DNA from 2 places in the Streptomyces sp. LS-MS-L19 genome. Region 2 is predicted to be linked to the other one. Evidence: predicted binding sites of a transcription regulator. Region 2 holds the regulator's gene; the other holds the start of a gene.
The links. Region 2 encodes HspR, which represses chaperone genes until heat shock. Its sites were predicted from a motif close to TTGAGNNNNNNNNNCTCAA; they were not measured.
Positions count from the first base shown of each region.

Region 1: lon (endopeptidase La) is a predicted target of HspR. The motif match lies at 6,575-6,593, and genes of this name have one in related genera.

Region 1 covers NZ_JBYCLL010000001.1:6,679,624-6,695,461, forward strand. The annotation lists gene AC2XR2_RS30005 (multifunctional oxoglutarate decarboxylase/oxoglutarate dehydrogenase thiamine pyrophosphate-binding subunit/dihydrolipoyllysine-residue succinyltransferase subunit) at 1-482, opposite strand, end outside; gene AC2XR2_RS30010 (HAMP domain-containing sensor histidine kinase) at 774-1,880, opposite strand; gene AC2XR2_RS30015 (response regulator transcription factor) at 1,877-2,614, opposite strand; gene AC2XR2_RS30020 (spermine/spermidine synthase domain-containing protein) at 2,738-3,415, opposite strand; gene AC2XR2_RS30025 (rhomboid-like protein) at 3,555-4,400, shown strand; gene AC2XR2_RS30030 (GNAT family N-acetyltransferase) at 4,774-5,526, opposite strand; gene AC2XR2_RS30035 (GNAT family N-acetyltransferase) at 5,780-6,436, opposite strand; gene lon (endopeptidase La) at 6,616-9,030, shown strand; gene AC2XR2_RS30045 (lysozyme) at 9,113-9,982, opposite strand; gene AC2XR2_RS30050 (MarR family winged helix-turn-helix transcriptional regulator) at 10,216-10,710, shown strand; gene AC2XR2_RS30055 (hypothetical protein) at 10,811-11,599, opposite strand; gene AC2XR2_RS30060 (sensor histidine kinase) at 11,972-14,731, shown strand; gene AC2XR2_RS30065 (roadblock/LC7 domain-containing protein) at 14,728-15,231, shown strand; gene AC2XR2_RS30070 (DUF742 domain-containing protein) at 15,228-15,641, shown strand; gene AC2XR2_RS30075 (GTP-binding protein) at 15,622-15,838, shown strand, end outside.
Region 2 covers NZ_JBYCLL010000001.1:5,369,163-5,385,000, reverse strand. The annotation lists gene AC2XR2_RS24105 (helix-turn-helix transcriptional regulator) at 1-205, opposite strand, end outside; gene AC2XR2_RS24100 (circularly permuted type 2 ATP-grasp protein) at 587-2,128, shown strand; gene AC2XR2_RS24095 (alpha-E domain-containing protein) at 2,125-3,063, shown strand; gene AC2XR2_RS24090 (transglutaminase family protein) at 3,060-3,902, shown strand; gene AC2XR2_RS24085 (sugar ABC transporter substrate-binding protein) at 3,955-5,058, opposite strand; gene AC2XR2_RS24080 (PA14 domain-containing protein) at 5,299-7,728, shown strand; gene AC2XR2_RS24075 (heat shock protein transcriptional repressor HspR) at 7,784-8,230, opposite strand; gene dnaJ (molecular chaperone DnaJ) at 8,236-9,417, opposite strand; gene grpE (nucleotide exchange factor GrpE) at 9,454-10,101, opposite strand; gene dnaK (molecular chaperone DnaK) at 10,098-11,939, opposite strand; gene AC2XR2_RS24055 (MraY family glycosyltransferase) at 12,034-13,077, opposite strand; gene AC2XR2_RS24050 ((Fe-S)-binding protein) at 13,273-15,555, shown strand; gene AC2XR2_RS24045 (LPXTG cell wall anchor domain-containing protein) at 15,751-15,838, shown strand, end outside.

The sequences.
Region 1 (15,838 bases), 1.3 Mb from region 2:
AGGGTGATCAGCTCGGGACCGTCCGCGGCGGCGGGCTCGGCCTTGGCCGCGGGCTTCGCGGCGGCGGGCTTGGCGGCCGGGGCGGGCGCGGCCTTCGCGGGAGCGGCGGCCGGAGCGGCGGCCTGAGCCGGAGCGGCGGCCGCGGGCTTGGCGGCCGGAGCCGCGGGAGCAGCCGCGGCCGGGGCGGCGGCAGGCGCCGGGGCCTGGGCGGGAGCCGCCGGGGCGGGCGCCGACGCCGTGCTGGTGGTCTCTGCGGCCCCCGCGGCCGCAGTACCCGCCGGAGCCGAGGCGGCGGGCGCCCCTGGCTTGTAGTCGGCGAAGAAGTCCCACCAGGCTCGGTCTACCGAATTCGGGTCCTGGAGGTACTGCTGATAGATCTCGTCGACGAGCCACTCGTTCGGGCCGAACGCGGCAGCGGGGTTCTTGCCCGCTTGGTCTGCGTCGGTGGAGATGCTCGAGTTACTGGGGGACTGTGGCGACACGGCGGCAACCGCCCTCTTCCGCTTCACAAGGTGATGGACAGCGGAAATAAAGGCTACGCCCCCGAGACGGTGAAGGTCAGGCCGGGCCGGTCCATCGTCGTGTAAGTCACATCAAAGACCGGGTTTCGGGGGTGAAAATGGCGGGAAACAAGCGTGGTTCTGCCAGATGAATCCGCCTGAGGGAAGCGCCCAGCGGGGCTCTGCGCGACAGCGGCGCGGCCCTCTGCCTGATCACACGTGTCCGTCAGCGCGGACAGAGATGGATCTTGTGGCTCCGCTTTGAACTTTACGTCAACTTGGCACAGAGGGAAGTCCCGGAAGGGTGACAAGAATCCGGCAGCCCCGCTGGGATTCGGCCACACCGATCCGGCCGCCGTGCAGATCCACCGCCCAGCGGGCGATCGCGAGCCCGAGCCCGGTGCCGCCGTCGCTGCCCGGGCCGTGCGGCCGTAGGACCTGACCGCGGTTGAACCGCTCGAAGACCCGGTGCCACTCGGAGCGCGGAATACCGGGGCCCTCGTCGAGGACCTCCAGCTCAAGGGATTCCGGCAGGGCCCCGCGCCGCGCCTTGACGGTCACCCGGCCGTGCGGCGGGCTGTGCTTGACGGCGTTGTCGATCAGGTTGGCGACGACCTGGTGGATGCGCTCCGGGTCGGCGTGCGCGGTCAGCTCCGGCGGCGACACGTCGAGGTGCAGATGGACGTCGTTGCGGGTGTGGCTGCCGGATCCGGAGGCGATGCCCGCGCGCGCGGTGGCGACCATGTTGGCCTCCTTCAGCACGCCCGAGAGATACGGCCACACCTCGAAACGGCGCTTCTTCAGCGGTACGACGCCGTTGTCCAGGCGGGACAGGTCCAGCAGCGTCTCCACCAGCCGGCCGAGCCGCTCGGTCTGCTTCAGGGCGGTGCGCATGGTCTCGGGGTCGGCCTGGGTGACCCCGTCGACGATGTTCTCCAGCACCGCGCGCAGGCCCGCGATGGGGGTGCGCAGCTCGTGGGAGACATTTGCCACAAGTTCCTTGCGCTGGCGTTCCTGGGCCTCCAGGTCGTCCGCCATGCGGTTGATGGTCTGGGCCAGGTCGCCCAGTTCGTCCCGGCGGTTCTCGCGGACCCGGCGGGTGTAGTCGCCGTGCGAGATGGACCGGGCGACCGCGTTCATGTCGTCCAGCGGGGCGGTGAGCGAATGCGCCACGAACTGCGTAATGAGCAGTGTGGCGATCATCGAGAAGACCGTGATGAAGCGCAGCTCGGTCGCCGTGCGCATCGCGATCATCATCAGCCCGGTGGTGATGAGGACCGCGATGACGACCAGCGCGCCCAGCTTCGTCTTGATCGAGAACGGGCTGATGCCGCCCCAGGGCTCCCTGGGGCTTCTCCGGCCGGCCGGACCCTCGCTCATGGCGTCGGCGTCTCCAGGGCGTAGCCCACGCCGTGCACCGTGCGGATCCGCTCGGCGCCGATCTTCCGGCGCAGGGCCTTGATGTGGCTGTCGACCGTGCGGGTGCCGGAGGCGTCCGCCCAGTCCCACACCTCGGCGAGCAGCTGCTCACGCGAGAGCACCGCGCGCGGGGTGTTCGCCAGGCACACCAGCAGGTCGAACTCGGTGGGGGTGAGGTGGACGTCCTCGCTGCGCACCCGGACCCGGCGCTGCGCGTGGTCGATCTCCAGCTCGCCGAGCCGCAGGATGCCGCTTCTGGGCGTGGCGGCGGCCAGCGCGGCCCGCTCGACCCGCCGCAGCAGGACGTGCACGCGCGCGGCCAGCTCACGCATCGAGAAGGGCTTGGTCATGTAGTCGTCGGCGCCGACGCCGAGCCCGACCAGCATGTCGGTCTCGTCGTCCCGCGCGGTGAGCATCATCACCGGCACCGGCCGGGCGGCCTGCACGCGGCGGCAGACCTCCAGACCGTCGAAGCCGGGCAGCATGATGTCGAGGATCAGCAGATCGGGCTGCCAGGCCTCGGCCGTGTCGACCGCCGACGGACCGTCGACCGCCGTTTGCACGAGGAATCCCTCGGCGCGCAGGCGGGTCGCGATGGCGTCGACGATCGTCGGATCGTCCTCGACGACCAGGACCCGGCGCTGTGCGCCCGGAGTAGCCGTCGTGCCGTTCTGGGAGGTGTGTGTCTGCTCCATCGCCCGCCCCTGGGGAGTGCTTTCCGGAACCATGTGGGGTGATTCCTTGTCTGCGCATGACTGCGATTGACGCTTGAATGATCGGCGTAGGGAAGCAGAGTACGGGGAGTCATCACCCCTTTGCTATCCAGGTCGGACGGCGAGATGTACGACGTCGGGTACGCCCCGGGCAACGGGGATCTCCTCGGTACGTACCTGTTGGAACCCGGCATTTGCTAGGGATCCCTCAAATTCCGCTGAGGGCTGCGCGGACCACACGGCCAGTACCCCGCCCGGCTTCAACACCCTTGCGCAGCTTGTGAGTCCGGTAGGGCCGTACAGGCCGTGGTTGCCGTCCGTGACCGTCCAGTCGGGGCCGTTGTCGATGTCGAGGCACAGCGCGTCAAAAGTGGCGCATGTCTCATTGACGAATCCGACTAGATCCGTTTCCAGAATGTTCGTCCGCGGATCGGCCAGCGCCGCCGCCGAGAGCGTCGAGAGCGGCCCCGAGCGGTGCCAGTCGATGACGGCCGGCTCCCGCTCCACGACCGTGATCCGGCCCCAGCGCGGATTCGCGGCGGCGTGTGCGAGCGAGAAGCCGACGCCGAGGCCGCCGATGAGGACGTGCGGGTCCGGTCGGTCGTCGAGCGCGCCGAGCGCCGCGTCGACGAGCAGCCGCTCCGAGCGGCCGTCGGAGGTGTCCATCAGGAAGCAGCCGTTGGCGATGATCTGGAGCAACTCGCCGTGGCGCCGCAGGACGACCTCCCCGTAGGGGCCCTCGCGACGGTCCAGGACTTCGGGGATGTCGTACGAGGTGGGCATCGGCCCATCCTGGCAGGAACGGCGTGCGGGGCGGGACTTCTTGAGAAGTCACTGTGAATCAGCGCCGAGGTGGCGCGGGTCACAGACAGCGGGTGGGTCGGGCGCGAAGGCTGGGGTGAAACGGAAGGAGCAGCTCACCTTGGACCGGACCGCGCCGACGGCTCCTCCCGACCCGACCGGGCCGCCCCCCTCGGTCGGGCCCGCTCCGGACGCCTGCTTCCCGGATGTCGCCGGGCTGCTCGACGGGATGCCCCGGCAGCGGAGCGGGGCACCGGCGGTCACCGGCAGGCCGCGGGAGGCGGCAACGCCCGTACCCGTCCGCCGGGTTCACGCCCTGCGGCGCATGGGGCGGGTCTTTCCCACGCCCACCGAGACCCCGTTCACTTTCGGCTACGGCGCCGTCCTGGCCGTGGTCTCGCTCGTCTCGGCGCAGCTGGACCCCACCCTCGTGCACACCCTGCACCAGGGCTCCAGTACCGACGTCGCGCACCTGGTCCGTACGCCGGTGCAGGTGCTGCTCACCAGCGCGCTGTGGATCGCGGGCGGCATCCTGTCGCCGTACGCCATCGCCCTGTTGTTCGTCCTCACGGCGCTGGAGCGAAGGATCGGCGGGGTCCGCGCGGCCGCCGTCTTCCTGCTCGGCCATGTCGGCGCGACCCTCGCGACGGAGGTCCCCATCGGCGTCGCGGTCCTGGCCGGGCACCTCCCCGCCTCCTCGCTGCACCGCCTCGACTACGGCGTCAGCTTCGGCGTCGCCGCGAGCCTCGGCGCGCTCACCGGGCTGCTCAGGCCGTGGCTGCGGTGGCCGCTGCTCGCCCTGTTCGCCTGGCCACTGCTGACCGACCTGCTCGCCTTCACCGACCCGTTGACGGACTGGGGCCACCCGATCGCCCTCCTGATCGGCGTCTCGACCTGGCCGCTGGTACGGCGGTGGCACCGGGCACGGCTGGTATTTCCCGACGGCGAGGGCTGTTCGGCGGCTTGAGCCGGCTGTTTGGGACGCTGGCGACGGACGCTCCGGCTCCGCGACGCCGACATGACCCGCCGGGTTCGCCGCGCGACCGCCCCCTTCGCCGACGCCGCTGTCCCCCTGCGTCCTGGCGCGTTCAGGCAGGCTCCTCGCCGGGGCCAGGAGCGTGCGCACGTCCCCCTCGGCACGGCCAGGCCGGGGCCGCCAACGGGCTTGCCTTGCGCGGGCATTCGCCGTGTGCGCCGACGCCGCTGTCCCCCCTGCGTCCCGGCGCGGTCCAGCGGGTTCCTCGCCGGGGCCAAGAGCGTGCGCACGTCCCCGTCGTCCGCACGCCGGGCCGGAGCCGTCAACGGGCTTGCCGTGTGCGGGTGTTCGCTGTCCGCCGCGGTCAGCGGTCCGTCGGTATCCAGATGTACGGCGTCGTCGTGGTCACCGCGTGGAAGCCGAGGCGGCGCAGGATGGGCGCGCTGTCGTCCGACGCGTCCACGTGGAGATACGTGACCCCGCGGGAGACGGCGAGAACCGCGCGCAGGGCGACCAGGGCGCGGTAGATGCCCCGCCCCCGCCACTCGGCGAGCGTGGAGCCGCCCCACAGGCCGGCGAACTCCGTGCCCGCGCGGAACACCAGCCAGGCCGCGCACACCACCTCGCCGTCCGCCTCGGCGACGTACACCGCGATCTCGTCCGGCGCGGCGGCGACCCGGCCGATCAGGTCGTCGGCGAGCCAACTCCAGTTCTGGCCCCACACCCGCGACTCCATCGCGGCGATCCGGCGCATGTCCGCGTCGGCCGTGACCCGGCGCACGGTCACACCGTCCGGCAGCGTGGGTTCCCCTGCGGCCATCTCGGCAGCCCGGCCGATCAGCACCGTCTCCCGCCCCTCGGGCACGAAACCGGCCGCGCGCAGCCGCTCGGTGAGGTCGGCCGGGGTGTCGTGGGCCCGGGTCTTCCACTCCAGCGCCTCGCCGCGCGCCGCGAAGAAGTCGCGCTGGCGGGCGATGAGGTCGTCGAGCGCGTCACCCTCGACGCCGAGGTCGCGCGGACCGCTCACGAAACCGCGGAACTGGCCGACGATCCGCAGCAGCGGTCCGTCCTGCTCGTAGGTCACGCCGGCGGGCGGGGTCGGGGGAGCGCCGCGCATCTGGTCGTCGTAGGCGGAGAGGAGGGGGCGTATGTCCACCGTGGTCACGCTCGACGGGCCTTTCGGTTGTCGTGGTTGTCCTGGCTGTACTGGCCGTACTGGCTGTGCCCGGTCGGCGTCCCGCACGGCCGGGAAGAGAGCGGCGCGGCCGGGTGTTGCCCACCAAGCGGTCCCTCCGGGGTGTCGGGTCGATCACCGGCGCAGCATGACAGAGGCCGGGCCGCCGCCGGGTCCCGCGGGCGGTGACGGACGGTCACCCGGCGTCCGGTCCCACGAACTTCGCACTGGTGAGCGGAGCCTCCACATGCCAGCCCAGAGACTCGTACAGCCCCCGGCCCGCCGGGGTGCCCGCCAGTACGCCGGTCTCCGCCCCCGTGGCGGACGCCGTGGTCTGGAGGGTGCGCATGACGAGGCTGCCCAGCCCGCGGCGCTGATGGGCGGCCACGGTCTCGATCTGGTCGAAGACGGCGGTGGCGCCGGTCGGGGCGACCTGGCCGCGGGCCGCGAGGGAGCCGTCGGGCGCGGCGACGAGCACGCGGGTCACACCGCCGACGGTCCAGGTGCGCAGCCGGTATCCGTGCGGGGCCACGGTCCGGTGCGCCGAAGCGGTCAGCGGGACCGTCATCAGGAACCCCGGCTCGGGATCCACCCACCAGCCCTCACCCAGCCAGTTCCCGACGGTCTCCGGCCCCTGGAACACCTTCAGCCACACCCCGGCGCCCGTCACCCCGTCCGCGACCTTGCGCACGGCCTGCTCGTCCACACCGTCGCCCAGGGCGTCGAAGACATGCCGCGAGACCTGCGCGATCTGTCCCACGTCCACGGTGAACCCCCACGGCTCACGCTGCGGCGGGGCGGCCCCGCGGGACACGACCCAGCCGTCCACCCAGGCCTGTACGACTCCGTCCACCGGGCCCCCTGTAATAGTCGCTTTGCCTTCTCGCTTATTACCGGCTTCACGATAGGTGTCGGGGGTTCCCCCGCGACAGCGGTGATCGCCCACAGCGAACAGGGAAGCGAGTGGGGAACATTCGAAAGTCCCCGGGCATTGAGTCGGCATAGCTCAACTTGACTGCCGAAGGGGAGATCATGGCTTCGACGTCCACACCGCTCACTCTGCCTGTGCTGCCGCTCGACGACGAGGTCGTGCTGCCCGGAATGGTGGTGCCGCTGGACCTGAACGACGCCGACGTCCGCGCCGCGGTGGAGGCCGCCCAGGCCGCCGCCCGCTCGGAACCAGGCAAGCCCAAGGTCCTGCTGGTGCCACGGATCGACGGGACCTACGCGAGCACCGGTGTGCTGGGCACCGTCGAGCAGGTCGGCCGACTGGCCGACGGCGACCCGGGTGCCCTCATCCGCGGCCGGGGCCGGGTGCAGATCGGTGCGGGGACCACCGGCCCGGGCGCCGCCCTGTGGGTCGAGGGGACCACGGTCGACCAGACCGTCCCCGACCCGCTGCCCGGTCACGTCACCGAACTGGTCAAGGAGTACAAGGCCCTCGCCACCGCCTGGCTGCGCAAGCGCGGCGCCTGGCAGATCGTGGACCGCGTGCAGGCCATCGACGACGTGTCCGCCCTCGCCGACAACTCCGGTTACTCACCCTTCCTGACCACCGAGCAGAAGGTCGAGCTGCTGGAGACCGCCGACCCGGTCGCCCGCCTCAAGCTCGCCACCCAGCAGCTGCGCGACCACCTCGCCGAGCAGGACGTCGCCGAGACCATCGCGAAGGACGTCCAGGAGGGCGTCGACAAGCAGCAGCGCGAGTTCCTGCTCCGCCGTCAGCTGGAAGCCGTACGCAAGGAGCTGCGCGAGCTCAACGGCGAGAAGGACGGCGAGGAGTCCGACGACTACCGCGCCCGCGTGGAGGCCGCCGACCTGCCCGAGAAGGTGCGGGAGGCCGCCCTCAAGGAGGTCGACAAGCTGGAGCGGTCCTCCGACCAGTCCCCGGAGGGCTCCTGGATCCGCACCTGGCTGGACACCGTCCTCGAACTGCCGTGGAACGAGCGGACCGAGGACGAGTACGACATCCAGGGCGCCAAGGCGGTCCTCGACGCCGAGCACGCGGGCCTCGAGGACGTGAAGGAGCGGATCACCGAGTACCTGGCGGTGCGCAAGCGCCGCAGCGACCGGGGCCTCGGTGTCATCGGCGGGCGGCGCGGCGGTGCCGTGCTGGCGCTCGTCGGCCCGCCCGGCGTCGGCAAGACCAGCCTCGGCGAGTCCGTCGCGCACGCCATGGGCCGCAAGTTCGTCCGGGTCGCCCTCGGTGGCGTCCGGGACGAGGCCGAGATCCGCGGACACCGCCGTACGTACGTCGGCGCGCTGCCCGGCCGGATCGTGCGGGCCATCAAGGAGGCCGGTTCGATGAACCCGGTCGTCCTGCTCGACGAGATCGACAAGGTGGGCTCCGACTTCCGCGGCGACCCCGCGGCGGCCCTGCTGGAGGTCCTGGACCCGGCGCAGAACCACACCTTCCGCGACCACTACCTGGAGGTCGAACTCGACCTGTCCGACGTGGTGTTCCTCGCCACGGCGAACGTCCTGGAGGCCATCCCCGAGGCCCTGCTCGACCGTATGGAGCTGGTCCGCCTCGACGGCTACACCGAGGACGAGAAGGTCGTCATCGCGCGTGACCACCTGCTCCCGCGCCAGCTGGAGCGGGCGGGCATCGACAAGGACGAGGTGACCCTGGAGGAGAGCGCGCTGCGCAAGCTCGCCGGCGAGTACACCCGCGAGGCGGGCGTGCGCACCCTGGAGCGCTCGATCGCCCGGCTGCTCCGCAAGGTCGCGGCACAGCACGAACTGGGCGAGCGGGAGCTGCCGTTCACCATCGGCGCGGACGACCTGCGGGCCCTGATCGGGCGCCCGCACCACGTGCCCGAGTCGGCGCAGGACCCGGCCGAGCGCCGTACGGCCGTCCCGGGCGTGGCGACCGGACTCGCGGTCACCGGAGCAGGCGGGGACGTCCTCTACGTGGAGGCGTCGCTGGCCGACCCGGAGACGGGTGCGGCGGGTCTGACCCTGACCGGCCAACTGGGTGACGTGATGAAGGAGAGCGCGCAGATCGCGCTGAGCTTCCTCAGGTCGCACGGCGCCGAGCTGGAACTGCCGGTCGCCGACCTCAAGGACCGGGGCGTGCACATCCACTTCCCGGCGGGCGCGGTCCCGAAGGACGGCCCGAGCGCGGGCGTCACGATGACGACGGCGCTGGCGTCGCTGCTCTCCGGCCGCCTGGTCCGCACGGACGTGGCCATGACGGGTGAGGTCTCGCTGACCGGCCGGGTCCTGCCGATCGGCGGTGTGAAGCAGAAGCTGCTCGCCGCGCACCGCGCCGGGGTGACGACCGTCATCATCCCGAAGCGCAACGAGGCCGACCTGGACGACGTCCCGGCGGAGATGCTGGACAAGCTCGACGTCCACGCCGTCACCGACGTCCGCCAGGTCCTGGAGCTGGCGCTGTCCCCGGCGACGAACGGGGCGGCGCCGGAGGTTCCGGTCGCGGCGTGACGGACGCGATCGGATGAGGTGAAGGCCCGGGTTCTCGTGAGGGAGGCCCGGGCCTTCGCCGTGTCCGCGAGCGGCCTTGGGGTCAGCCCTTGGCGAGGGCCTGCACGCGGTCCAGGGCCCCGTTGAACTTGTCGTGGTCGCCGACCGTCGGTCCGGAGGACGTGTACTGCCACATCGTGTACGTGCTCCACCCGGCCGGCAGGGTGCCCGCGGTCGAGGCGTAGCGGGCGATCCACAGCGGGTTGGCGGAGAACCCGGCGTAGTTGCCGGTGCACTGGGACCACCAGCTGGTGGACGTGTAGATGACGGCGTTGCGGCCGGTGCGGGCCTTGTACTGGTTCAGGAAGTCACGGATCCAGCTGACCATCCCGCTGGCGGTCTTGCCGTAGCAGGAGTCGCCGTACGGGTTCCACTCGATGTCGAGGGTGCCGGGCAGGGTCCTGCCGTCGGCGGACCAGCCGCCGCCGTGGTCGACGAAATAGTTGGCCTGCGTTGCGCCGCTCGTGGTGTCCGGCGTCGCGAAGTGGTAGGCCCCGCGGATCATGCCGACCCCGTAGGAGCCGGTGTACTGCTGGGAGAAGTAGGGGTTCGTGTAGTACGTCCCCTCGCTCGCCTTGTTGTAGGACCAGCGGACTCCGCTGTTCCACAGGGTCGTCCAGGAGACGTTGCCCTGGTAGCTGGCCACGTCGACGCCCTCGGTCTGGGCGGCGCGGGTGCCGGTGGGCAGACCGGCCTGGCCGTCGTGGGCGACGACGCCCATGCCCATGCGGGCGGTGCCGCGCGGTGGGGTGGTGGGGGCGTCGGCCGTGGCCTGGGCGCCGGCGCTGTCGGCGGCGTCGGGCGACTGCGCGGCCGACGCCGGGGCTATGGGCACCAGGGCGCATACGGCTATGAGGGCGCCGGCGAGGAACAGGCGCCGTGGGCGGGGGGATCCGGGTCTGTGCACGGGCATGGCGGGCCTCCGAAGGGCTCGGTGATGCTCGGTGGGGGAACACCCGGCCGGGGGTGTATGGCGTGGGCATGCCAGACATCGCCTGGTCAAGAAGCTACGCACGTCTGCGAGCGGCTGGGAAGAGGGACCGGCTGCTGCCGTAGGTCTAGCCCTGCGAAATACTTACGGAGCTGCGGCGAGGGCGCAATTTGGCGGAAACTTTCAGGACCGGGAAATCCGAGGCAGGGGCTGACGTGCACGAAGACGGAAACGGCGGCGCGGGCCGGGGCGGGACCGACGCCCCGCCGAGCGGTGTGGACCAGCCGGGGTTCCTCGCGCTCGAACGCGAGTTGACCGTCCTGCTGCGGCGCGCCCGGGCCAACCAGGGGGAGATGGCCCGCGAGGTCCACCCCGACCTGGAGTCGGCGGCGTACGGGCTGCTGGTCCGTCTGGATGAATGCGGCCGCCAGCGGGCCACCGAGCTGGCCGGCTACATCGGGGTCGGCAAGGCCACGATGTCCCGTCAGCTGCGGGCCCTGGAGGAGCTGGGCCTGGTCGCCCGCGAACCGGACCCCGCCGACGGCCGTGCCTGGCTGGTCGACCTCACCGAGGAGGGCCGCACCCGAGTCCAACGCGTCCGCGACGCCCGCCGAGCCCGCTACGCAGGCCGCCTGGCCCACTGGAACCCAGAAGAGGTCACAGAACTGGCCCGCCTCCTGCACCAGCTGAACCGGAACATGGAGAAGTAGGCCCACCGGCCGTCACCTGAACGGACGGGCCGGTCGGGTGGCCCGCCTCGGCCGGCCGAGGCGCCAGGCGCCGGCCGACCGCACCCGGTCGGGTCACCCCTCACAGCTCCGCGTACACCACCGTCGCGTCGTCGTGGGTCTTGCTGCGTCCCAGATACGTCCGCGCCTCCGCGTCGGCGCGCTCCAGTTCTCGGACCCTGTCCACCAGCGCCTGGGCCCCCCGCTTGCGGACGAACGTGAAGCAGTCGGTCCAGTCGCCCTGCTCGAAGCGTTCCACCCAGCGCGCCGCGCCGTCCGTGAGCGCGGTCAGGGTGCGGACCTGCGCGCGGTCCAGGGAACCCGTCACCGCGCGTGCCGCCACCGAAGGATCCGCGGCCGCCGTGAAGAAGCCGCCCTCCTTGTTGCGGAGGTTGGCGTCGATCAGCGCGTCCGTGGCCAGCGCGGCGCGCGGCAGACGCGCCAAGCGGTCGTCCAGCACCGGCGTCACCACCCCCTCGGGCGACTCCACCAGCAACGCCGAGTCGGACAGCACCAGGTACTCCACGGCCGCCGGCGACCACCGCGCCATCACCACCGTCGCCTGGGGCGTACGCGGGTGAGAAAGGTCACAACCTTCACCGTGTGACCGAGCTGTGCGCGTGATGGCCCCGGACAGCACCTCGACCAGCGGAACATCCATGAGCGAAACGGCCAGTTCGGTCAGCGCCCCGCCGAGCCGCGCCGTGAACCAGGGAACCGAATGCAGACACCCCGTGCCACTCCGCGGTGGCGTGACCCCGTCGAGCGCGACCAGTACTCCGCCCCGCCCGGACGCGGGCAGGGCGACACTCGCGAAGTCCTCGTTGGGCCGCTGGACATCACCGGGTTCCGAGACAAGTTCCGTACGCATTCGGCCAGTCTGCACGACCCCTTCACAAGCTTCGTCAAAGCCCGCCAACGGTCGCGGAATTGACGCAGTCGCGCAGGTCAGACGCCCTGTTTAGGGGGGAATGGCGCACTCCGGGCCGGCGTGGTGGCGAATATTGCCACCGGTTCTCCCCGGCGTCCAACCGGCCCACCGCACCCGACACGCGCGCGTGCCCCAGGAACTTGCCCGCCAACTCCCCAACGGGGTTCACTCCTTCGGGTGGCGGCTCAGGTGATGCTCGCCCACCGCCCACCGGCGCTGGGAGGGTCGGGAATCGTACCCCGGTGTGCACACCAGTTGACGGAGCGTCACTCCGGGCCCATGGGTATCACGAGTTCAGGAATGCGAGCAGCGGTGCAGAAGACGCGGCCTCGTCGCACAGGCAAGCAGACGGCCTCCGGCCACGGCACGGAGCCCACGTCCGGCGCCCCCGAGACCCCCGTCGGCAAGGGCCGCCCCACCCACGTCCGCACCCGGCTGATCCTCGCCGTCGCCGTCGTGGCCGCCGCGATCGCCGGAGCCGGTGCCCCCTCCCTCGTCACCGCGTCCTCGGACCTCCACGACTCCCAGGACCTGGTGACGCTCGCCGAGCAGACCCAGGACGCCCTCGACCTCGCCCACGCGCTCGCCGACGAACGCGACGAGGTCACCCCCTACATCGCGGCCGGCCGCCCCAAGTCCAAGGCACCCGGCGAACAGTCCAGCGCCCGCGTCGACCGCCAGGTCGAGGAACTGCGCACCGACACGGACCTCTCCCCGGCGCTGCGCGGCGACCTCGACGCCATCGCCGCCGTACGGCGCTCCGCGCTCACCGGCAAGTCCACCGCCCTCGAAGCGCACAACGCCTACTCGGCCGCCATCACCGAGCTGCACCGCCTCGCCGAGGACCTGGCCGCGAAGACACCGCCCCGCGCGGGCTCCGGCGGCTACGCCCTCGCCGAGCTCGACTCCGCCGTACAGCAGGCCGCCGCCACCCGAGGACTGCTGCTCGCGGCCCTCAGCGTGCCCACGACGACTCAGAGCGTCTACGACCCCATCACCGGCCTGACCACCACCAAGAAGGTCACCTCGGCCGCGGACGCCAAGCAGCGCGACGCGCTCAGCGCCGCCGCCCAGCAGGCCCGGCTGCGCTCCGACGCGGCCCTCTCCGACTTCCAGGAGTCCGCGCCCGCGGCCGCCAAGGCCAGCTACGACTCCACGGTCACCGGCCCCGAGGTCAACTCCGCCGACCAGTACCTCGCGGCCCTCACCGACCAGCCCGCCCTCTCCAACGGCGAGCTGGGCACCAGCACCACCAAGCTGGACGCCGCCCTCTCCGCCCGCGTCGACCTGATGCGCGGCGCCGAGTCCGCCCTCTTCGACCGCCGGGTCAAGGCGCTGGAACAGCTGCGGGACGACGACGTCACCGCGCTGGAGCTCCGGGTCGCGATCCTCGGCGCCCTGATGCTGCTCGCCGTGGGCATCGCCACCGCCATGGCCCGCACCCTCACCCGGCCCCTGTCCGTGCTGCGCCGCGGCTCCGCCCGGCTGGCCGGGGCCGAGGACCCCACCACCGAGGAAGCGGTCTCCTTCACCGGCCGCAACGACGAGTTCGCCCAGGTCGTCCGCTCCGTCAACGCCCTGCACGCGCACGCCGTCGGGCTCGCCGAGCGGATCACCACGCTGGAGGCCGACCGCAAGCACCTGGTCGGCCAGCGCCAGAAGATGGCCGACGCCCGCGAGCAGCTCAAGGGCGAACTGGCGGAGTCCGCCGCCCAGTTGACGCGACTGCGGGAGACGATCGGCGCCACCTTCGTCAACCTCGCGCTGCGCACCCTCGGCCTCGTCGAGCGGCAACTCGCCGTCATCGAGAACCTGGAGGAGCGCGAGCAGGACCCCGAGCGCCTCGCGACCCTCTTCAAGCTCGACCACTTCGCCACGGTCATGCGCCGCCACAGCGAGAACCTCCTCGTCCTGGCCGGCACCGAACACGTCCAGCAGAGCGCGGGCCCGGTCCCGCTGGTCGACGTCGTGCGGGCCGCCGTCAGCGAGATCGAGCGCTACGAGCGGGTCCGTATCGCCGCCCTGCCGCCGCACGCCCATGTGGCGGGCTTCGCCGCGGACGACCTCTCCCACCTGCTGGCCGAACTGATGGAGAACGCCACCGCGTTCTGCCCGCCCGACCTGCCCGTCGAGGTCTCCGGCTGGCTCCTGGAGAGCGGTGAGGTCATGCTCTCCGTCCAGGACGAGGGCATCGGCATGACCGCCGAGCGCATGACGGCCCTCAACTCCCGCCTGGCCGACTTCGATCCCGAGGCCGCCTACGAGTCGTACGACGAGGGCGAGGAGGGACTCGGCCTGGGCCTGTACGTCGTGGCCCGCCTCGCGCACCGGCACGGCGTCCGCGTGCAGCTGCGCGAGCAGAAGCAGGGGGGCGTGGCCGCGGTCGTCGTCCTCCCCGGAACCCTGCTCACCGCCGCGCCCACGTCCGCCGTACCGGCCGCCGACGCCCCGGTCAGCGGCGCCGGCCACTCCTTCGCCCTCCCGGGCGCGGACGCGGAGGCCAACTCCAACGTCCTGAGCGGCCGTTCCCAGGGCGACCCGCTGGTCACGCTGGCCGAGCAGGCCGTACGCGAGCAGACGGCGGAGTCCCCGGCCGAGCAGGCTGCACGGGAGCAGACGGCGGAGTCCCCGGCGGAGCAGGCTGTGGAGGCCCCGGCCGAACACGCCGTGGAGTCCCCGGCCGAGACGACGATGGAGCTGCTGGCACCGGTGCCGGCCCAGGACGAGCCGGAGCCCGTACGCGAAGAGCCCGAGGCGCGTGAACCCGCCGCCGAGGCCGAGACCGAACACACCCGCGCCGACGAGGAGCCCGTCACCGACAAGGGCCTCCCCAAGCGCACGCCCAAGATCACCGCACCCACCGCCCCGGCCCCGCGCCGGCGCAACGCGTCCGTGGATGCCGAGGCACTCCGCCGCAGGCTGGGCGGCTTCCGTCGGGGGGCGGAGGCCGGTCACCGGGACGTGGCGGCCGAGATCGAGGAACGGACCGGCGAGACCAAACTGCCGGCCCCGGAACACCGCACCGCATCCGAAGAAGCCACGGGGGGCACAGTCGAGGAGGCAAGCAGTTGACCGCGCCCAGTACCTTCGGACTGAGTCGTGAAGCCCGCAATCTCCACTTCCTGCTCACCAACCTGGTGGAGGAGGTCCCCGGCGTCCAGTCCGTCGCCGTCGTCTCCTCCGACGGCCTGCTCCTGCTCTCCTCCGACGCCGAGCGGAACGCCGAGGCACGCGAGGCCAGGGACGGGAAACCCGCGGGCCCGCGCGGCTCGTCGGCCGACCTCGCGACCATCGTGTCCGGCATCGGCAGCCTCACCCTCGGCGCCGCCAAGCTCATGGACTTCGGCTCCACGAAGCACACCATGATCGCGATGGACGACGGCAGCCTGTTCGTGATGTCGATCAGCGACGGCTCGCTGCTCGGTGTCCACGGCTCCGCGGACTGCGACATGAGCGTGGTGGCGTACCACATGGCCCTGTTCGTCGGCCGCGCCGGACACGTCCTGACCCCCGAACTCCGCAGCGAGCTACGGCAGTCGCTGGAGCACGAGGGGACGGGGAGCGCCCGATGACGAACCGGCCCGACCTCCCCGTCCGCGGCGGCGACCGCAAACCGGCCCGCGTCCGGCCGTACTCCCTCACCGGCGGCCGCACCCGCTTCGGGCACGTCCTCCTGGTCGAGACGTTCGTGGCGAGCACGGCGGCTCTCGAAGCGCCCGAGGAGCGCAAGGAGCTGACCAACGGCTCGCTGAAGTCGGTGATGCCGGAGCTGCGGGCCATCGTCGAACTGTGCCGCCGGATGCGCACGGTGGCCGAGATCGCCGCGCTGCTGAAGATGCCGCTCGGCGTGGTCCGGGTGCTCCTCAGCGACCTCGCGGACCAGGGAAAGATCCGTGTGTACGGCACCGGTACCGCTCACGGTACGGGCCGTCCCGACCGCGCTCTGCTGGAAAGGGTGCTGAGTGGACTCCGTCGCCTTTAGGGACCTCGCTCTCGAGGACACCGACGACAACCTGAAGTCCTGGCAGACGGACCGCACCCGGGCGCCCGTCGCCACGAAGATAGTCGTGGCCGGCGGCTTCGGCGTCGGCAAGACCACCCTCGTCGGCACCGTCTCGGAGATCGAGCCCCTCCAGACGGAGGCGCTGATGACCGAGGCCAGCGAGCAGGTCGACGACC
Region 2 (15,838 bases):
TGACCTCCTGCGGGGCCGTCGGCACCAGCCAGTCCATGTCGTCGGGGTCCGGGTGCAGCAGGGCCAGTTCCAGCAGACAGGGCACCGGCCCGGCGTCGTCGCGCGGCACCCGGCCGCGCCGTACGGCCCGGGAGTACACCCGGTCCCCGGCCTCGCACAGCCGGTCAGCACCGTGTGGATGGTCGTCCGCCCCGTAGCCGGTCATTGCCCATCCCACCCCCGGTTCCAGCGTCTACCGCCCTCTTGTCCTGTTCCCCATCGGGGCGTCGAAGCCCCCTCGGCTCCGCAACTATGCGCGGCCCGGACCGGCTCCGCAACACGGCTCCTCGGGCGAGAGGCCGGGAGAACACCCGGTATGTCCCAGCCTGCGGGCCGGCGGGGGCTGATCGCGCAGTTCCCCGCGCCCCCAGACAAGGCGGGCACAGCAGAACGGGCCGCCACTGCACCAACCCAGGGGCGCGGGGAACTGCGCGACAAGCCCCCACCGGCCTGCACTCGCCCGCCCGCGGAGCGACCCGCTCCGCGCGTCAACTCCCGGAAATCGCACAGTGATCAGTTCGTTACGTGCCGCACTTAACGTCAGGTCATGGCGGACATATTTGACGCGTACGCGCTGGCCGACGCGTGGGACGAGATGTTCGAGCGGCCGGGTGAGGTCAGGACCGCCTATGAGCCGGTACTGGCAGCGCTCCAGCCGATCGAACCGAGTGAACTCAGGTTCCGGGCCGACCAGATGGCCCGGACGTTCACCGACAGAGGCGTGACCTACGCCTTCGCGGGCGAGGAACGGCCCTGGCCGCTGGACCTCGTGCCCAGGATCCTCGACGCCCTCGAATGGGATCTCGTACAACGCGGGGTGAGCCAGCGGGTCCGGGCCCTGGAGGCCTACCTCGCCGACGCCTACGGACACGCCCGAGCCTTCGAGGACGGGGTGGTGCCCTGGCGGCTGCTGCTGAACTCCCCGCACTTCCACCGGGCCGCCCAGGGGATCGAGCCCGTGGGCGGCGTACGCATCCATGTCGCCGGCATCGACCTCGTCCGGGACGAACAGGGCGACTTCCGGGTCCTGGAGGACAACGTCCGGGTGCCCAGCGGGGTGTCGTACGTGATCGAGAACCGGCGCGCGATGACCCGTGTCTTCCCGTCCCTGTTCGCCGAACAGCATGTGCTGCCCGTCGACGGTTACGCGCAGAAGCTGCTCGCCGCCCTGCGCGCGGCCGCCCCCGACGGGGTCCAGGACCCCCGGGTCGTCGTCCTGACCCCCGGGCCCAACAACGCCGCCTACTTCGAACACGCCCTGCTCGCCCGGCTGATGGGCGTCCAGCTGGTCGAGGGCCACGACCTGGTGTGCCGGGGCAACCGGGTGTGGATGCGCACGACCCGCGGCGAGGTGCCCGTCCATGTCGTATACCGGCGCCTGGACGACGACTTCCTCGACCCGCTGCACTTCCGCCCCGACTCGGTGATCGGCTGCCCGGGCATCCTCGGCGCGGCCATGGCGGGCCATGTCACCCTCGCCAACGCGGTCGGCAACGGCATCGCGGACGACAAGCTGCTCTACACCTACGTCCCGGACCTGATCCGCTACTACCTCTCCGAGGAACCGATTCTGCCCAACGTGGAGTCGTTCCGCCCGGACGAGCCGGGCCAGTTGGAGGCCGTCCTGGACCAGATCGACCAGCTGGTCGTGAAGCCGGTTGACGGGGCCGGCGGGCAGGGCATCGTCATCGGCCCCAAGGCCGACCGCGAGACCCTGGAGAGGACCCGTGAGGCCGTCCGCAGGGACCCCCGCGGCTTCATCGCCCAGCGCCCGGTCGCCCTGTCCACCTCTCCCACCCTCGCGGGTGAACGCATGGCGCCCCGCCACATCGACCTGCGCCCCTTCGCCGTCAACGACGGCAGCGACATCTGGGTCCTGCCCGGCGGCCTGACCCGGGTCGCCCTCCAGGAGGGCAACCTGATCGTCAACTCCAGCCAGGGCGGCGGCTCCAAGGACACCTGGGTGCTCGCCGAGGGCCCCGCCGAGCCGCCCACGCCCGCGAACGGCACCGCCCTCCTCGACATCGCCCCACGTCAGCACGGTCCCGCCGGCCACCGCACCGTCGTACAGGAAGGGGCGCAGCAGTGAACGACGTGATCCTCTCCCGGATAGCCGAGGCCCTCATCTGGACCGGCCGCTATGTCGAGCGGGCGGACGCCACCGGACGGATCCTCGACGCCTACCTCCACCGGATGCTGGAGGACCCCTGGCGCGACGAGGACGCGGCCTGCCGGTCGTTGTACGCGATCCTCGGCATGGACGCCGGCGGCAGACCCGTCGACATGCAGCAGGTGCTGGACCAGCTGGCCTTCGACGCCCGTTCGACGGCGTCCATCGAGGGCGCGCTCGGCGCCGCCCGGCTGAACGCCCGCAGCGCCCGGGAGGCCGTCTCCTCGGAGATGTGGGAGTGCCTCAACTCCACCTGGCACGCGCTCGCCGACCAGCGGCTCGCGGCCCGCCGTACCGGCCCCTACGCCTATCTGGAACTCGTACGGCGGCGTGCGGCCCTCTTCTTCGGGCTCGCCGACTCCACCATGAGCCGCGACGACAGCTGGCGCTTCGTGGTGCTCGGCCGGAGTCTGGAGCGGGTGGACATGACCGTACGGCTGCTGTCGGTCCGGGTGCTCGACGCGGCCCACGCGCCCGACTGGCCGACCCTGCTGAGCGCGTCCGGCGCCGACGAGGCGTACGCGCGCCTGTACGGCGGCTTCGGCGACACCCCGCGGGTGGCCGAGTTCCTGCTCCTGGACCGGGACTTCCCGCGCTCCGCGCTGCACGCCCTGACGACGGCGGAGGAGTGCCTGACCGCGCTCGGGCGCCCCCGCCAGGACCCCGCGCGCCGCCCGATCGGCCGGATGCGGACCCGCCTCGAATACCTCGACCTGCACGCCCTGGAGGAGCAACTCCCCCTGCTGCTCCGCGACTTGCAGACCGCGTGCATGGCCTCCGCGGAAGCGGTGGCGGAGCGGTTCTTCCCGTACCAGGGGCCCGTCGAGTGGGCCCAGGAAGGAGCCGGACGATGACCCGCCGCCTCCGGATCGAGCACGTCACCGAGGTGGCGTACGCCCAGCCCGCCGCCTCGTCCCACAACGAGGTCCGGATGACCCCGCTGACCCTGCCGGCCCAGACCACCCTGGACGCCCGGGTCACCGTCAACCCGACCACGCCGACCTGGACGTACTGGGACTACTGGGGCACCCAGGTCACCGGCTTCGACCTGATGGACCCGCACGGCCGGCTCACCATCACGGCCTCCAGCCTGGTCGAGACCACCCCGCCGGAGCCGCTGCCGGCCGCGCCCAGCTGGGCCGAGGTGGCCGAACGCGTCGCGCGCTCCCGCCTGTTGGAGTTCGCGAGCCCCACGGGCCGTACGACGGTTCCGGCGAAGCTGGCCAAGAAGGCCCGCAAGGCCGCGGCGGGCCTGGACCCGCACGAGACGGCGCTCGCGGTGTCGGCGCTGGTCGCCGGCCGGGTGTCGTACCTGCCCGGCGCGACCAGCGTGAACACCTCCCCCGCGGAGGCCTGGGAGCAGGGCGCGGGCGTCTGCCAGGACATCACCCACCTGACCGTCGCGATGCTGCGGGCCGTCGGCCTGCCGGCCCGCTACGTCTCCGGCTACCTCCACCCGGAACGCGAGGCCGAACTGCACCGGCCCGTCGCCGGGCAGAGCCATGCCTGGATCGAGTACTGGGCGGGCGACTGGTGCGGCTACGACCCCACCAACGGGGTGCGCGCCGACGAGTCCCACGTGGTGGTGGCCCGGGGCCGCGACTACGACGACGTGACCCCGCACAAGGGGATCTACCGCGGTGTGCCGGGCGGGCCGCCGGAGGTCACGGTGGAGTTCACGAGGGTGGCCTGAACGGCCGGGAGGGGCCGGAGGAGAGATCCTCCGGCCCCTCCCCGCGCTTCGGCTAGGACAGTCCCGCCGCCGCGCAGGCGCTCTTGTACTCCGAGGTGCAGATGTCCTTGACGGTGTAGATGCCGTCCTTGACGACCGTGCTCTTGATGTTGTCCTTCGTCAGCGCGACGACCTGGACGAGCTGGGCCGGGATGTCCTTGTTGGTGGGGCTGTCGACGCTGTCCGTGGCGAGGGCGTCGAACTGGATGTCCTTGCCCTGGATCTTGGTCACGGCCATCTCGGCGGCGGCCTCGGCCTCGTCCGGGTACGGCTTGTAGACGCTCATGTACTGCTCGCCGGAGACGATCCGCTGCACCGCGGCCAGCTCCGCGTCCTGGCCGGTGATCGGCGGGATCTTCGTCATGCCCGCGTCCTCCATCGCCTGGATGGCGGCGCCGGCCATGGCGTCGTTGGCGGAGTACACGGCCTTGATGTTGCCCTTGCCGATCGCGCTGATCGCCTGCGTCATGTCCTTCTGCGCGACCTCCGGCTTCCAGCCGTCGACGTCGTACTGCTCGGCGATCGTCACCTTGCCGTTGAGCTCGGACATCGCGCCCGCCTTGAACTGTCCGGCGTTCGGGTCGGAGGGCGAGCCGTTGATCATGACGATCTTGTCGGAGGTGTCGATGTCGGAGCCGAGCGCCTCGACGAGGGAGCGGCCCTGGACCTCGCCGACGAGTTCGTTGTCGAAGGAGACGTACCCGTCGATCGGACCCTCGGCGAGCCGGTCGTAGGCGATGACCGGGATACCGGCGTCCTTGGCCTTCTCCACCATGCCCGCGATGGCGTGCGAGTCGACCGCGTCCAGCAGGATGACGTCGACCTTCTGGTCGATCATCTCCTGCATCTGCGCGGCCTGCTTCTTCGCGTTGGCCTCGCCGTTGGCGTAGACCGTCTTGCCCTTCTTGTCCGTGAGCTGCGCGACCTTCTTCTGGATGATCGGGTAGTCGAACTCCTCGTAGCGGGTGTTCGTCTTCTCCGGCATCAGCACACCCACGGTGATGTCGTCGCCCTTGGTCGGGCTCGCCTCGCTCCCGCTCGCGGCGCCGAGCGCCCCGCAGGCGGCCAGCGAGAGGGACATCGTGGACGCTGCCACGGCTATGGCGATACGACGCATGGGGCTGCTCACTTCTGATGCTTTCCGGACGCGGGCGCGGCATTGCGGCCCATGTGACTGAAAAGCCAACGCGGCGGCGACCCGCGGAGTCAAGCGGAATCACTTAACGAGTGCGCAACGCCACTCTCCGCCGATGCTGTGAAGACTTCGCGCGAACACCCGTACAACCAACTTCACACCTCGCGAGTCGTGATCACGACAGCCTCACAACTGCTGTTCCGTATCCGACCAGAGGATCGAATGAAGTCAGCCAGCCGCACGACCGCCGGCGCGGTGGTCCTCGCCACCGCCGGCACCCTGTTCACCGTGACCGCGTCTCCGGCCTCGGCCGCCACGACCTGCGCCTCCCCGGTGTTCAAGCGCCAGTTCTTCGCGAACACGTCCTTCTCCGGCACCCCGAAGAAGACCGACTGCGACGGCGCGATCGACCAGAACTGGAGCGGCGCACCCGCCTCCGGCCTCCCGAAGGACAACTTCGGCGTGCGCTGGAGCGTGACCCGCGACTTCGGCTCCGGCGGCCCCTTCGCGCTCAGCGCCACCGGCCTGGACGGCATCCGCGTCTACGTCGACGGCGTCCGCAGGATCGACCTCTGGAAGAACGTCTCCACCACGGTCAAGAAGACCGCCAACGTCACCGTCCCGTCCGGCAAGCACACCCTGCGCGTCGACTACGCCAACTGGACCGGCACCGCCAAGGTCAAGGTCACCTACACCCCCCGCACCACCGCCGACATCGACAAGGTCAAGCCCCTCACGCCGACCGGCACTTCGGTGTCGTACGACAAGACCACCCGCAAGACCAAGGTCGCCTGGGCGAAGAACAAGGAGATGGACCTCGCCGGGTACAAGCTGTACCGGCGGCTCAAGGGAACGTCGTTCGGCAGCAAGCCCGTCGCGACGACGACCGGCACGTCGTACACCGACAGCACGCCGCCCACCGGCGCCACCTACTACTACGAGGTGCGCGCCTACGACAAGGCCGGCAACACCTCGGGCGGCACCGCCGACCAGCCCGTCACCACCGTGGACACGACTCCGCCCGCGGCGCCGTTCCTGGAGATGGACTCGTGCCCGGTGGGCCAGCCCTACGCGGCACCGGAGCTCGTCACGACCGCCGAGAACGCGGCGGACATCGCCCTGTACGAGATGCAGCGGCTCGACCCCGTCACCCACACCTGGACCACCGTGTACACCGGGACCAAGGGAGCGATCTGCGACACCGGTTACGCCGCCGACGGCAGCAAGGTCACCTATCGCGGCCGGGCCCGGGACGCCGTCGGGAACTGGTCCGCGTACTCGGCGGCCACCACCTTCACCACGTCCGACCTGACTCCGCCCGCCACCGCCGCCGACGCGCGCGTCGAGTACCGGTCGGGCGTTCCGCACGTGGTCTGGTCGGCCGTCGACGGGGCGGCCTCGTACCAGGTCCTCCAGTACGACCCGGCGACCGGCGGCTGGCTCGACGCGCTGCCCGGCGCCACCGGCGACACCCCGACCACCACCACGGGGACCGACGTGGTGCCGCGTCAGCTGGTCGCGGTCGCCGACAGCTACCGGTACGCGGTGCGCTCGGTGGACGCGAAGGGCAACGCGGCCGCCCCGGTGGAGGCCACACTGACCCTGGCCGACCGGCCCGAGGCGATCGCGCCGTTCAGCACCACCGCCCGCCGTTTCGACGAGGGGGTGATGATCGAGTGGAGCAGCGCCGACCCGTGGACCTTCGGCGAGGACAGGCCCCTGCTCACCTACCGGCTCGCCCGCACCGACAAGGTGACCGGCGAGCGCAGCGTGGTGGCCGCGTGCAAGCCCGACAGCTCGCAGGACCTGCCCCTGACGGACCCGAAGACGTACTGGACCTGGAACACCGGCGACGCCCCCGACTACGCCGGTCCCCGGCAGATCAACGGCGTCTGCTGGGACGTCTCCGGCGCCTCCGAGACGACGTACGACTACACGGTCGTGACAATCGACCCGTACGGCCATGAGTCGCAGCCCGGCCCCGCCGCCACCGCGACCACGCCGGACACCGTGCGCCCGGCCCCGGTGCAGAACCTGGCCGCCGAGCAGATCCCGCTCGGTGTGCGCCTGACCTGGACTCCGCCCGCCGACGACGACGTCCAGGGCTACCGGGTCTGGGAGGGCGTCACCGACCCGGAGACCGGCGAGACGCAGTGGAAGGAGAACTGCTGGACGGGCAGCTCCTTGTCCAAGACCGAGATCCTCTGCCCGATCCTGCCCGACGGCAGCACCCACACCTACAAGGTGGCCGCCACCGACGGCTCCCCCCTCATCGACGCGTACGCGGGGCCCGCCGCGTTCCACCCCGCCGAGCTCTCCGTCACCCTGCCCGACACCCGTCCGCCGGGCTGGACCGGGACCACGGTCCGTGAGGACCAGTACCCGACCGTGGACGTCGGCTGCGACGAGACGGACGGCCTCGGCGACTGCGCCCGGCTGACCGACTACCGCGTGGAGCGCTGGGACCCGGACCGGGCCGCCTATGTCACCCTGCACACCGCCAAGGTCGGCACGCCCACGCTGTACGTGGACTACACCGTGCACGAGGACCTGTTGGGGCTGTACTACTACCGCGTGGTGTTCACCGACGCCTCGGGCACCGAGCAGGCGGTGCGGCAGCAGGCGTACGGCATCTGGGAAAGCTGGCTCTGAGCGCACGGGAAAGGGGCCCGGAGAGATCTCCGGGCCCCTTCTCGTGCGTGCGTGCCTAGTCCCTGGCCTTCTTCGGCCGCCACACCACCAGCGCGCTGGTCTGCTGGACCTCCTGGTACGGCACCAGGTCGCGGCGGTACGACGCGTGCACCGCCGCCTCGCGCTGCTGCATCGCCGCGGCCGCGCCCTCGACGGCGGCCTGGAGTTCGGCCACCCTCGACTGGAGCGCCGCGACCTGGTTCTCCAGTTCGATGATGCGCTTGATGCCGGCGAGGTTGATGCCCTCGTCCTGCGACAACTGCTGGACGGTGCGCAGCAGTTCGATGTCGCGGGCCGAGTAGCGCCGGCCCCGCCCGGCCGTGCGGTCCGGGGAGACCAGGCCGAGGCGGTCGTACTGGCGCAGTGTCTGCGGGTGCAGGCCGGAGAGTTGGGCCGCCACCGAGATGACGTAGACCGGGGTCTCCTCGGTCAGTTCATACGGGTTGCGTCGACGACCGTCCACTCGAATCATGCTCCCTTCGCGGCCTGGAACAGCTCCGCCCGTGGGTCCTCACCCACGGTCGCCTCGCGATACGCCTCCAGCGCGTCACGAGCCTTCCCCGACAGCTCGGTCGGGACACTCACCTCGACGGTGACCAGCAGATCGCCCCGGGTGCCGTCCTTGCGGACCGCGCCCTTTCCACGGGCCCGCATGGTGCGGCCGTTGGGGGTGCCCGGCGGCAGTTTCAGCGTCACCGCGGGACCGCCCAGCGTCGGCACCCTGACCTCACCGCCGAGCGCCGCCTCCGCGAAGGTCACCGGGACCGTCACCGTGAGGTTGTCGCCCTTGCGGCCGAAGACGGGGTGCGCGGCGACGTGCACGGTGACGTACAGGTCGCCCGCGGGTCCGCCGCGCTCGCCCGGCGCGCCCTTGCCGCGCAGCCGGATCCGCTGGTTGTCGGAGACCCCGGCCGGGATGCGGACCTGCATGGTCCGGGAGGACTTGGCCCGCCCGGAGCCCTTGCAGACCTCGCAGGGGTTCTCCGCCATCAGGCCGCGGCCCTTGCAGTCGGGGCAGGGGTCGGTGAGGGAGAACCCTCCGCCGGAGCCCCGCGCCACCTGGCCGGTGCCGACGCAGGTCGGGCACACGCGCGGGTTGCCGTTGGCGTCACCGGTGCCCGAACAGGCCTTGCAGGGGGCCTGCGAGGACATCCTGAGCGGGACCGTCGCTCCCTCGATCGCCTCGGTGAAGCTGAGGGTGACCTCGGTGTCGATGTCCTGCCCGCGCCGCGGCTGGACGCGCGTAGTTCCCGAGCTGCCCCTGTTGAACAGGCCCCCGAAGACGTCTCCGAGTCCGCCGCCGAAGCCGCCGGCTCCCTGGCCCCCGCCCTGGGCGCCGCCTCCGAAGAGGTCGCCCAGGTCGAAGTTGAAGGAGCCGCCCGCGCCGCCCGGCCCCGGACGGAAACCGCCGTTGCCGAACAGGGTGCGGGCCTCGTCGTACTCCTTGCGCTTCTTGGGGTCACCGAGGATGTCGTTCGCCTCGGAGATCTCCTTGAAGCGCTCCTCGGCCTTGGCGTTGCCCTTGTTGGCGTCCGGGTGGAACTCGCGGGCGAGCTTGCGGTACGCCTTCTTGATCTCGGCCTCGGTGGCGTCCTTGGGGACGCCGAGGACCTTGTAGTAGTCCTTCTCGATGAAGTCCTTGGTGCTCATCCCCGACGCCCCTCCTTCCGGTCACCCACTACGGCTTCAGCCCTCTTCAGAGCTGTTGTCCTTCTCCTCGCCGGTCTCGGACTCGTCCTTGACCGTCTGCGCGCCGGGCTGCGGCTCGGCGACCGCCACCCGCGCGGGGCGGATGGTGCGCTCGCCGATGCGATACCCCGGCTGGAGAATCGCCACGCACGTCGTCTCGGTGACGTCGGGCGCGTAACTGTGCATCAGGGCCTCGTGGATCGTCGGGTCGAAGGGCTCGCCCTCCTTGCCGAACTGCTGCAGACCCATCTTCGCCGCGACGGTCTCCAGCGACTCCGCGACGGACTTGAACCCGCCGAGCAGCTCACCGTGTTCCCGCGCGCGGCCGATGTCGTCGAGCACGGGCAGGAGTTCGGTCAGGAGGTTCGCGATGGCGATCTCCTTGACCGTGATCCGGTCCCGCTCCACGCGGCGGCGGTAGTTCTGGAACTCGGCCTGGAGCCGCTGGAGGTCCGCGGTGCGCTCGTCGAGCGCCTTGCGCGACTGGTCCAGCTGGGCCGTCAGGCCGGCGATCTGGGCACTTGCGTCCCCGGCCGGGGCCGCCCCCGCCTCCGAGGAGGAGGCGGCGGCCTTCGGCTCGGCGTCGTCGGTGGCGCCGGAGGGGACGTCGGGCTTCTCGTCGAAGCCCGGGGTCTCCTCCGTCACGCGGCACCGTCCTTGCGCTCGTCGTCCACGATCTCGGCGTCCACGACGTCGTCGTCCGCCTTGGGCGCCTCGGCACCGGCGTCGCCGCCGGCGGCCTGGGCGGCCTGGGCGTCGGCGTACATGGCCTGGCCGACCTTCTGGGAGACCGCGGCGACCTTCTCGGTCGCGGTGCGGATCTCGGCGGTGTCCTCGCCCTTGAGCGCGGCCTTCAGCTCCTCGACGGCGGCCTCGACCTCGGTCTTGACCTCGCCGGGGACCTTGTCCTCGTTGTCCTTGAGGAACTTCTCCGTCTGGTAGACGAGCTGCTCGCCCTGGTTGCGGGTCTCGGCGGCCTCGCGGCGGCGGTGGTCCTCGTCCGCGTACTGCTCGGCCTCCTGGCGCATCCGGTCGACCTCGTCCTTCGGCAGCGAGGAGCCGCCGGTGACGGTCATCTTCTGCTCCTTGCCCGTGCCCAGGTCCTTGGCGGTCACGTGCATGATGCCGTTGGCGTCGATGTCGAAGGACACCTCGATCTGCGGCACGCCACGGGGGGCCGGCGGCAGACCGGTCAGCTCGAACATCCCGAGCTTCTTGTTGTACGCCGCGATCTCGCGCTCGCCCTGGTAGACCTGGATCTGCACGGACGGCTGGTTGTCCTCGGCCGTGGTGAAGATCTCGGACCGCTTGGTCGGGATCGTGGTGTTGCGCTCGATGAGCTTGGTCATGATGCCGCCCTTGGTCTCGATGCCGAGGGACAGCGGGGTCACGTCGAGGAGCAGGACGTCCTTGACCTCACCCTTGAGGACACCGGCCTGGAGGGACGCGCCGATGGCGACGACCTCGTCCGGGTTGACGCCCTTGTTGGCGTCCTTGCCGCCGGTCAGCTCCTTGACGAGCTCGGCGACGGCGGGCATACGGGTGGAGCCACCGACGAGGACGACGTGGTCGATCTCGTTGATGGAGACGCCGGCGTCCTTCATGACGTTGAAGAACGGGGTCTTGCAGCGCTCCAGGAGGTCCGCGGTCAGCTGCTGGAACTGGGCGCGGGTGAGCTTCTCGTCCAGGTGCAGCGGGCCCTCGGCGGAGGCCGTGATGTAGGGCAGGTTGATCGAGGTCTCGGTGGAGGAGGACAGCTCGATCTTGGCCTTCTCGGCGGCCTCGCGGAGGCGCTGGAGGGCCATCTTGTCCTTGGCGAGGTCCACGCCGTGACCGGACTTGAACTGCTGCACCAGGTAGTCGACGACCCGCTGGTCCCAGTCGTCACCACCGAGGTGGTTGTCACCGTTGGTGGCCTTCACCTCGACGACGCCGTCACCGATCTCCAGGAGGGACACGTCGAAGGTGCCGCCACCGAGGTCGAAGACGAGGATCGTCTGGTCGTCCTTGTCGAGGCCGTACGCGAGCGCGGCCGCGGTGGGCTCGTTGACGATGCGCAGGACGTTCAGGCCCGCGATCTCGCCGGCCTCCTTCGTCGCCTGGCGCTCGGAGTCGTTGAAGTACGCCGGGACGGTGATGACCGCGTCGGTCACCTTCTCGCCCAGGTAGGACTCGGCGTCCCGCTTCAGCTTCTGGAGGATGAACGCGGAGATCTGCTGCGGGTTGAAGGGCTTCCCGTCCAGCTCCATCTTCCAGTCGGTGCCCATGTGGCGCTTCACAGACCGGATGGTCCGGTCCACGTTGGTGACCGCCTGGCGCTTGGCCACCTCGCCGACGAGCACTTCGCCGTTCTTCGCGAAGGCGACGACGGACGGCGTGGTCCGGGCACCCTCGGCGTTGGTGATGACGGTGGGCTCGCCGCCTTCAAGAACGCTGACGACGGAGTTAGTCGTGCCCAGGTCGATGCCGACCGCACGTGCCATGGTGATTTCCTCCAGCTGACTTGAGTGGAACGGACTCAAGTGTGCATGACGTCAGCCGATGGGTCAACAGACCTGAGTCATAGGGGCTCAACTCTTATCCGTTCCTTACACGCAACTGGGTCGTGACCTGCGGTGATGCCGGACGCGGGACCACGCCGGACCTCGCGGCGGGCTTCACTCTGGGCTTGATCCGCAGCAGTCCGAGGACGAGCACCAGGGCACAGCCGGCCACCCAGAGCGCCCCGCTCGCGGCGATCCACCCGAGGTGCACGAGGACCCCGACGAGTACCCCGCCGAAGGACACGACACCGAGGACCACGCACGCGCCCTGCGGGGTGAGCCCGAGCCGGCGCAGCCGGTGGGCGAGATGGTCGGGCGCCGGGCGCAGCAGCGACCGCCCCGACAGCCGCCTGGCCAGGACGACGAGGACCACGTCGGCGGCGACCAGGGCCGTCAGCGCGAACAACACCCCGGCCCCGGCGCCGAGTTCCTGTCCCGCGCGGGTCGTCACGGCCGCCGAGGCCAGCAGAAAGCCGGTGAAGAGCGCCCCGCTGGCACCGAGCCCCACGCGCGCGGGATGCCAGTTGTGCATCAGGAACCCGGTCAGCGCGGCGGCCAGCACGCTCAGCAGTACGGCGAGCCCGTCCATCACCTCGGCCGCCGCGCAGGCCGCCGCCCCGAAGGCGGTGAGGACCCCGACGGTCCCGGCGAGCCCGTCGACGTGGTCCAGCGCCTTGAACCCGAGGGCGACGAAGACGATCCAGCCGACGGCGAGGATCCCGGCGAGCACTCCGGTGTCCTCGTACGGCACCACACAGGCCGCCGCCGCGGCCGTACCGCCGACGAGGAACCGCGCCTTGACGCGCAGTACGTCGGCGACGAGCCCGAGGAGGGCGACGGCGGCCCCGGCGACGAGCAGCCGCCCGGCCTCGGGGCCCAGCGGCGTGGCGCCCTGCCGGTCGCCCACGGCGGCGACCAGGCAGGTGCCGGCCACCACCGCCACCCCGCCGGACAGCGGCATGGGGCGCCGCCACCGCCGGTCGACGATGCCGAGGCGCAGGGCGGGCGTCCGCAGCAGGGCGGCGAGCACGGCGGCGAGGAGCAGGGCGGAGCTGGCGGCGAGGATCCCATAGAGCACAAGGCCAAATTAGCGCCGTATGTACCAATTCGACACGAATAACACGATCGGGTTTTAAGGTAACCCTGAGCGATTCAGATCACCCCGCGCCCGGCTACAGTGCGGCGGAGAATATGGGTACTCTCAGACGGACTGCATAAGTTACCGCTTAGTAATCTCGCTCGTCAGAACCTCGCAGGCCCGAGGAGCCCCGAAATGCAACTCGCCGCGATCATCGTGTCGCTGGTACTGACCGTGGTCGGCGTGGCGCTGCTCGCACGCGCCATCGGCCAGTTCGTCCGGTACTTCAAGCTGGGCCAGCCCGTGCCCGCCGGCAGCAGGACCGACAACCCCTACGCCCGCAGCGTGACGCTGGTGAAGGAGTTCCTCGGCCACACCCGGATGAACCGGTGGGGCATCGTCGGCTTCGCCCACTGGTTCGTGGCGGTCGGCTTCCTGACCCTGCCGCCGACCCTCGCGCAGGCCTTCGGACAGCTCTTCAAGGCCGACTGGGTACTGCCGGTCATCGGCGAGTTCCTGCCGTTCGAGCTGTACATCGAGTTCATCGGCGTGATGACGACGCTCGGCATCATCGCCCTGATCGTCATCCGGCTGCTGAGCCTGCCCTCGCGCCCCGGCCGCAAGTCCCGCTTCGCGGGCTCCAAGGCGGGTCAGGCGTACTTCGTCGAGTACGTCATCCTCACCATCGGCCTCGCCATCTACGTGCTGCGCGGCCTCGAGGGCGCGCTGCACCACGTGGACTCCTACGAGGCGTCGTACTTCGCGTCGTACCCGCTGGTCCTGGCCTTCAAGGGCCTGAGTGTGACCGCGCTGCAGAACCTGGTCTACCTGGTCGCGATGATCAAGATCGGCACGTCCTTCGTGTGGATGATCGTGGTCTCGCTCAACACCAACATGGGTGTGGCCTGGCACCGCTTCCTGGCGTTCCCGAACATCTGGTTCAAGCGCGAGGCGACCGGCGGTACGGCCCTCGGCGGCCTCCAGCCGATGACCTCGGGCGGCAAGCCGATCGACTTCACCGACCCCGGTGACGACGACGTCTTCGGCGTCTCCCAGGTCGAGCAGTTCTCCTGGAAGGGCCTGCTGGACTTCTCCACCTGCACCGAGTGCGGCCGCTGCCAGTCGCAGTGCCCGGCCTGGAACACCGGAAAGCCGCTCTCCCCCAAGCTGCTGATCATGTCGCTGCGGGACCACGCGCACGCCAAGGCGCCGTACCTGCTCGCGGGTGGCGGCAAGACCATGGAGGGCGAGGAGAAGGCGTCGGAGGAGCAGCTGGCCGGGGTGCCCGCTGCCGCTCTCGCCGAGGCCGAGCGCCCGCTGATCGGGACCGTCGAGGAGAACGGCGTCATCGACCCGGACGTCCTGTGGTCCTGCACCACCTGCGGCGCCTGTGTCGAGCAGTGCCCGGTGGACATCGAGCACGTCGACCACATCGTCGACATGCGGCGCTACCAGGTGATGATCGAGAGCGCGTTCCCGTCCGAGGCGGGCACCATGCTCAAGAACCTGGAGAAGAAGGGCAACCCCTGGGGCCTGGCGAAGAAGCAGCGCCTGGAGTGGCTCAAGGAGGTCGAGTTCGAGGTCCCGGTCGTCGGCCAGGACATCGAGGACCTCACCGAGGTCGAGTACCTGTACTGGGTCGGCTGCGCGGGCGCCCTGGAGGACCGGGCCAAGAAGACCACGAAGGCCTTCGCCGAGCTGCTGCACATCGCGGGCGTCAAGTTCGCGATCATGGGCGGCGACGAGAAGTGCACCGGTGACTCCGCCCGGCGTCTCGGCAACGAGCCCCTGTTCCAGGAGCTCGGCATGGAGAACGTCATGGCGCTGAACATGGCGTTCGGCGAGGAGCTCGACGACGACGGCAACGTGGTCGCCGAGTCCGCCAAGCCCAAGTCCGCCAAGAAGATCGTCGCGACCTGCCCGCACTGCCTCAACACCATCGGCAACGAGTACCCGCAGCTCGGCGGCGACTACGAGGTCATCCACCACACGCAGCTGCTCCAGCACCTCGTCGACGAGGGCAAGCTGGTCCCGGTCACCCCGGTCGAGGGCATCATCACCTACCACGACCCGTGCTACCTGGGCCGCCACAACAAGATCTACACGCCCCCGCGCGAGATCATCGCCAACGTCCCCGGTCTCCGGAACGAGGAGATGCACCGCCACAAGGAGCGCGGCTTCTGCTGTGGCGCGGGTGGCGCGCGGATGTGGATGGAGGAGCGGATCGGCAAGCGCATCAACAACGAGCGCGTGGACGAGGCTCTGTCGGTGAACCCCGACATCATCTCGACGGCCTGCCCCTTCTGCCTGGTCATGCTGACCGACTCGGTCAACGGCAAGAAGAACGACCGCAAGGCCAAGGAGTCCATCCAGGTCGTCGACGTGGCCCAGCTGCTGCTGGAGTCCGTCAAGACCCCGGTGGACCCGGCGGGCGAGGAGACGGCGGAGAGCGAGCCGGAGCCGGAGCCGGCGAAGTAACAGCCACAGCGCCTGCACATCGAGGCCCCCTGCCCGGAGCGGCAGGGGGCCTCGATGTGTCATTCGCGCTACCCCATCAGGTGACTCTGGGCGACATACCGTTATTTGTTCTTCGATTTTCCTACTTATGACATATCCGGGTCCTTGGCGCTGCCGACGCCGCCGCCGGGCCTACCTATGTCGAGGAGAGTGGAAATGAAGACGACATCGCCGCACTGGCGGTCCGTCGTGGCCTCGGCCGCCACGGCTGCTGCGCTCTTCGCAGCACCGCTGGCCGCCACGG